2 linked regions of the Piscinibacter sp. HJYY11 genome follow. The protein of the gene in region 1 interacts with the protein of each later gene in a pairwise test. Links are inferred from orthologs where the notes say so. Each region holds a gene or a part of one and is shown on either strand. Other genes may lie near its edges.

The links.
Region 2: the proteins of ruvA (region 1) and ruvC interact in binary tests that used the Escherichia coli proteins (3 or more experiments, as listed by UniProt). The link is inferred for Piscinibacter sp. HJYY11 from one-to-one orthologs.

The regions. Positions count from the first base shown.
Region 1 is NZ_JAERQZ010000001.1:2,673,145-2,676,350, forward strand. Bases 283-3,177 are described here. They hold ruvA (Holliday junction branch migration protein RuvA), read left to right. Parts: upstream 283-1,391; coding sequence 1,392-1,964; downstream 1,965-3,177. Other genes in these bases: JI745_RS12315 (ATP-binding protein), read left to right, coding at 283-647; JI745_RS12320 (response regulator transcription factor), read left to right, coding at 727-1,380; JI745_RS12330 (hypothetical protein), read left to right, coding at 2,101-2,592; JI745_RS12335 (DUF3365 domain-containing protein), read left to right, coding at 2,680-3,177. Also shown: more of JI745_RS12315, read left to right, coding at 1-282; more of JI745_RS12335, read left to right, coding at 3,178-3,206. UniProt on the Escherichia coli protein: The RuvA-RuvB-RuvC complex processes Holliday junction (HJ) DNA during genetic recombination and DNA repair.
Region 2 is NZ_JAERQZ010000001.1:4,498,977-4,502,286, reverse strand. The notes cover bases 267-3,265. They hold ruvC (crossover junction endodeoxyribonuclease RuvC), read left to right. Parts: upstream 267-1,491; coding sequence 1,492-2,040; downstream 2,041-3,265. Other genes in these bases: JI745_RS21110 (DUF3108 domain-containing protein), read right to left, coding at 2,822-3,265; JI745_RS21115 (enoyl-CoA hydratase), read right to left, coding at 2,037-2,825; JI745_RS21125 (phosphatidate cytidylyltransferase), read left to right, coding at 515-1,495; JI745_RS21130 (lysophospholipid acyltransferase family protein), read left to right, coding at 267-515. Also shown: more of JI745_RS21130, read left to right, coding at 1-266; more of JI745_RS21110, read right to left, coding at 3,266-3,310.

The sequences.
Region 1 (3,206 bases):
GCATCGCCGAAGCCACCGCCGAAATGGAGCGCAACTACGTGCAGATGGCCGAGCTGCGCGTCGAGCAGGTGACCGAGAAGGAACGCAAGCGCATCGCCGGCGACCTGCACGATGACCTGGGCGCCAAGCTGCTCACCATCGTGCACACCAGCGAGTCGGAGCGCATCTCGTCGCTCGCCCGCGAAGCCTTGGAAGAAATGCGCCTGTCGGTGCGCGGGCTGACGGGCAAGCCGCTGCCGGTGGCCGACGCCCTCGCCGATTGGCGTGCCGAAACCGTGTCACGCCTGGGGCAGGCGGGCATCGAGGTCGACTGGCGCAGCCCCAGCGAAGACGTGACGCAGCTGCTGTCGGCCCGTGCCTTCGTGCAGACCACGCGCATCCTGCGCGAGGCGGTCAGCAACGTCATCAAGCACAGCGGGGCCTCGCACTGCAAGGTGCGCTGCACCCTGGGCCAGCAGGACTTCGTGCTGGTCGTGCAGGACAACGGCAAGGGCATCCCGATGGAGCTCGATGGCAAGCTCGACCGCGGCCACGGCATGGCCAGCATGAAGCACCGGGCCAAGCAGATGCAGGGGCAGTGCCTGGTGGAGTCGGGCCCCGGCTACGGAACCGTGATCCGGCTCACGCTTCCCCTGGGTACGGCCTGAGATTGGGCCCCGCCAGACGGTTTGCCGAGCCGCTGGACTGTTAGGATGCACTTCGGTTTTCACCCTGCGAGTCGCTGCCATGAACAAGATCCTGTTGTTGGAAGACCTTCCCGAAATCCGCAGCTGGCTCAAGGCGCTGGCCTTGCAGGTGTTTCCACAGGCGCAGGTCTTCGAGGCGGCCCGCGTGCACGACGCGCTGGCGCTCATCACCGCCGAGCGCTTCGAGATCGCGATGATCGACCTTGGCCTCCCCGATGGCAGCGGCGTCGACGTCGTGGCGGCGCTGCAAAAGGCGCAGCCGGAAGCCCAGTCGGTCGTGGTCACCATCCATGACGACGACGACCACCTTTTCCCGGCCCTGCAGGCCGGCGCCTTCGGCTACCTGCTCAAGGAGCAGCCGCGCGAGCACTTCGTCGAGCAGCTGCAGCGCATCAGCCAGGGCGAGCCGCCGCTGTCGCCGTCGATCGCCCGCCGCGTGATCGCCTATTTCGCCGCGCAGAACAAGCCGCAGGAGCGCCCGCAGAACCTGCCCCACGTGCAGCTCACCGACCGTGAGAACGAGGTGCTGCTGTGGGTGGCCAAGGGCTTCACGCTGCCCGAGATCGGCGTGCAGCTGAACCTGTCGCGCCACACCATCGCCGATTACGTGAAGCAGATCTACCGCAAGCTCAATGTGAGCTCGCGCGCCGAAGCGGCCCTTGAGGCGCAGCGCCTCGGCCTCTTCCGTCGCTGAGCGCGCGATCGATGATCGGTCGCCTCACCGGGCTGCTCGCAGAAAAGAACCCGCCTCAACTGCTCGTGGACGTGGGCGGCGTCGGCTACGAAGTCGACGTGCCCATGAGCACGTTCTACAACCTTCCCGGCTTGGGCGAGCGTGTCTCCCTGCTCACCCACTTCGTCGTGCGCGAGGACGCGCAGGTGCTGTTCGGCTTCCTCACCGCCGAGGAGCGCGCCACTTTCCGCCAGCTCGTGAAGATCTCGGGCATCGGGCCGCGCACGGCCTTGTCCATCCTCTCCGGCCTGAGCGTGGCCGAGCTGGCCCAGGCCGTGTCGCTGCAGGAAAGCGGCCGCCTCATCAAGGTGCCTGGCATCGGCAAGAAGACCGCCGAGCGCCTGCTGCTCGAGCTCAAGGGCAAGCTCGGCCCCGACCTCGCCCTGCCCACCAGCGTGGCCAACGATGCGCAGGCCGACATCCTGCAGGCCCTCGTGGCCCTGGGCTACAGCGACCGCGAAGCGGCGCTCGCGCTGAAGAACCTGCCGGCCGACGTGGGGGTGAGCGAAGGCATCAAGCTTGCGTTGAAAGCTTTGGCCAAATAGCCAGACGCCAAAACCGCACCAGCGCGCAAACAATGCTTACAACTTGCACTGGGTCGCGGGGTGAGCACTTCAAATGCCCGCGTCAAGGTCAGGGTCGCCGAATAAAATTCGCCGGCTTTTGGCAGCGCCGCTGTTCATGTCCGACCTGATCAACCCTCGTCTCTTCGCTCGCGTCGAACGCTCACTGCGCAAGCGGCTGAACGTCAACGTGACGCCGCACCTGAAGCGTTGCGCTGCACACGCGAAAAGCGAAGACGACTTCATGGCCGCCGCGGCCCGCATGTTGATCAACCAGCAGGAGCGGCAGGAGTGGCTGGCCTCGTGGGCGTCGCGCCGCCACAACGAAAGCGACGACACCACGCCCGCCGAGCTGGACACCACCACCCCCGCCTCGCTCGATGCCCCGCTTCAGCGCACCTTCCGCATCACGCCCCAGCAGCGCGAGCGGGTGCGCGAGGCGTTGGCCAACGAACTCGGCCCCATCGCCGATCTGTTGCTCGACAACGAAGCCCAGCGCGCCGACTCCGTGACCGAATTGCTGCAACGCCTGGAGTCGCACCTGGAAAGCGACGAGCAGCGCGCCCGTTTCCGCCAGTCCACGCTATCGTCCCGTTCGCACGACGCCTGAGTCGTGCTCCCCGGCAGTTGGTTGTGAAGCGCATGCGGTGCCCACCGCGGCGGAGACTCGAATTCGTTTGACTTTCCGAGACCTTCCATGAACCTGAAGCTCAGATTCAACCTGGTGTTCACGCTGCTGTTCGTGATCGCGCTTGCCGTGGCCGGCGGCACGGTGTACCGGCTGGTGCAGGCCAATGCGAGCGCCGAAGTGGTGCGCGACGCACAGCGCCTGATGGACGTGGCGGTCGCGGTGCGCGGCTACACCGTCGACAACATCAAGCCCCATCTCGACCCGCTGCTCGACCGCCATTTCCTGCCCGAGACGGTGCCGGCATTCGCGGCCACCGAAACGCTGTCGCGCCTGGCGGCCAAGCAGCCTGGCTACAGCTACAAGGAAGCCACGCTCAACCCGACCAACCCGCGCGACAAGCCCACCGACTGGGAGCGCCAGATCGTCGACCGCTTCCGTGCCGACACCAAGACCACCGAGCTGTCGGGCGAGGTCGAGACGGGCAGGGGCGACCTCTTCTACGTCGCCCGCCCGATCCGCATCACCAACCCGGCCTGCCTGGCCTGCCACAGCACGCCGGCCGCCGCACCGCCCAGCCTCATCGCCCGCTATGG
Region 2 (3,310 bases), 1.8 Mb from region 1 along the record:
TCTACTTCGCCAACCACCAGAGCCACTTCGACTGGGTGCTGATCTGGGCCTCGCTGCCGCGCGACCTGCGGGCGGTGACCCGGCCCATCGCGGCGCGCGACTACTGGACCTCCTCGCCGCTCAAGCACTGGATCACGCGCGAGATCTTCAACGCGGTCTATGTGAGCCGCGTGCGCACCGCTGACGAAGACCCGCTGGAGCCGCTGGTCGAGGCGCTGAAGAACGGCGACTCGCTGGTCATCTTCCCCGAGGGCACGCGCGGCAACAAGGGCGAGCCGCAGGCCTTCAAGGCAGGCCTGTTCCACCTGGCCGCGCAGTTCCCCGAGGTGCAGCTGATCCCGACCTGGATCGACAACGTGCAGCGCGTCATGCCCAAGGGCGAAGTGGTGCCGGTGCCCATCCTGTGCTCGGTGACCTTCGGCGCGCCGCTGCAGCTGCAGCCGGGTGAAGACAAGCGCGCCTTCCTCGCCCGCGCACGCGAGGCGGTGATGGCCTTGGCCAAGGTGGCGTCGTGATGGGCTCGAGCATCGGCCAGTGGCTCAGGGGCCTCACGATCTCGCAGCAGATCGGGCTGCTCTTCGTCATCGTCTTCGGCATCCTGTCGTTTGCCACCGCGGTGGCCTTCATGAAGTCGCTGCAGGCCACGCCCGACAAGCAGGAAGCCACCGATGCGATGTGGCGCGACATGCGCGCGCTGTGGGTCGGCACGCTGCTGTTCTGGATCTCGTGGGCCACCGGCGCCGTCGTCTCGACGCTGCTCTTCGCCATCATCTCGTTCCTGGCGCTGCGCGAGTTCATCACGCTTACGCACACGCGCCGCGGCGACCACCGCGCGTTGCTGATGGCCTTCTTCTTCGTGCTGCCGGTGCAGTACTGGCTGGCCGGCGGGCGATTCTTCGACCTCTTCAGCGTGTTCATCCCGGTGTACGCGTTCGCCGCGCTGCCGATCCTGGCCGTGTTCGGCAACGACGCCACGCGCTTCCTCGAGCGCACCGCCAAGATCCAGTGGGGCACGATGGTGTGCGTGTACGGCATGAGCCATGCACCCGCGCTGCTGCTCCTCGAGTTCCCCAACTACGAGGACCGGGGCGCCTTCCTGGTGCTCTACCTCGTGGTGGTGGTCGTCACCGCGCAGATCGCGCAGCACACGGTCAAGCGCCGCATCCGCACGCTGCCGGCCGCGCGCCACATCAGCCGCACCTTCTCGTGGCGGGCCTGGGCGCTCGGCGCGCTGGCCGCGGGCCTGGTCGGCGGGCTGCTGTACTGGATCACGCCGTTCAAGGCACCGCAGGCGATCTTCATCGGCTTCGTCGCGGGCGGCTGCGGCACGCTGGGCGAGCTGGTGATGCAGGCGCTCAAGCGCGATGCCGGCGTGCGCCACTGGGGTGGCCGTGCCACGGTGACGGGCGCGGTCGGCCTGCTCGACCGGGTCGCGCCGCTTTGTTTCGCCGCACCTGTTTTCTTCCACTCGCTTCGCTGGTACTTTGGCGCATGAGGATTCTGGGCATCGACCCCGCCCTGCGCACCACCGGCTTCGGCGTGATCGATGTCGAGGGCAGCACGCTGCACTACGTGGCCAGCGGCACCATCAAGACCGACGCCGTCGCCGTGGGCGACCTGCCCGGCCGCCTGAAGGTCATCTACGACGGCGTGCGCGAGGTGGCCTCGCGCTATGAGCCGACCTGCGCGTCGATCGAGATCGTGTTCGTCAACGTCAACCCGCAGAGCACGCTGTTGCTCGGGCAGGCGCGTGGCGCGGCGATCACCGGCCTCGTGTCGTGCAACATCGAGGTGTCGGAGTACACCGCACTGCAGATGAAGAAGGCCATCGTCGGCGCGGGCCATGCGCGCAAGGAGCAGATCCAGGAAATGGTGAAGCGCCTGCTCAAGCTGCCCGGCCTGCCGGGCAAGGACGCGGCCGATGCACTGGGCCTCGCGGTGTGCCACGCGCATGCGGCGCGTTCGTTCTCGGCCATTGAAAAGGCCACCGCCCGCACGCGCAGCACGCGAGGGCAGTTCAAGGGCGGGCGAAGCTTCTAGCGTTGCTTGAACTCAGGCTTGCGCTTGTGCAAGAAAGCGTCCATGCCTTCCTTCTGGTCCTCAGTGGCAAAAAGCGAGTGGAAGACCCGGCGCTCGAAGGTGACGCCGTCCGACAGCGGCGACTCGTAGGCGCGGTTCACGCACTCCTTGGCCATCATCACGCTCGGGCCGCTGAATTCGCAGATGGTCTGCGCGGCGGCGAGCGCCACGTCGAGGAGCTCGGCCGCCGGCACCACGCGGGAGACGAGCCCGGCGCGCTCGGCTTCGGCCGCGTCCATCATGCGGCCGGTGAGCACCAGGTCCATCGCCTTGGCCTTGCCCACCGCACGCGGCAGGCGCTGCGTGCCGCCGGCGCCGGGGATGATGCCGAGCTTGATCTCGGGCTGGCCGAACTTCGCGGTGTCGGCCGCGATGACGATGTCGCACATCATCGCGAGCTCGCAGCCGCCACCGAGCGCAAAGCCGGCCACCGCGGCGATCACGGGCTTGCGGATGCTGCGGATGGTCTCCCAGTTGCGGGTGATGTAGTCGGACTTGTAGACGTCCATGTAGCCCCACGTCGCCATCGCACTGATGTCGGCGCCGGCGGCGAAGGCCTTTTCGCTGCCGGTGACGACGATGCAGCCCACGCTGTCGTCGGCCTCGTAGGCCTTGAGGGCAGTGCCCAGCTCGTTCATCAGCGCGTCGTTGAGGGCGTTGAGCTGCTTGGGGCGGTGCAGCGTGATGAGGCCCGTTTTCAGGGCACCGCTGCCGTGCAGCTCGGTGAGGATGTTCTCGAAGGTCATGGTGGTGTTCGCGTGGAGGGGTCGGGGGCGGCCAGTTCGGGGCGCCGGTCGAGCATCAGATCGACGTAGTTCTCGGCGTCCTGGCGGATCACAAAGCGTATCGGCAAATGGCGCAGCTGCGGCGCAATCCAGAGCTCGGTGACCAGGTCTCCGCCGACCCGCGGCTCGCGGCGCGGCTTCAAGTGGTAGGACGGCACCTCGCCGAAGGGCGTGTGGAGCAACTCTTCCTTCACCACGTCGTAGACCCACGCCGACACGTTGCGCGGCATCGCCAGCACCACCTCGACCACCGCGCCCACGCGCAGGCGCTGCGGCTCGCGGTCGAAGAGGTAGGCGAGCTGCACGAACTGGCTGGCGGTGTCCTGCACGCCGGGGAGCTGCACCATCGAGTTGCCGTTGGACATCCACACCCGGCTGCCGTCGAAGCGCACGATGGCGCGATAGGGCCCGTCGAAGGCGAGGCGCGTCTCCTGCTCATAGCGATG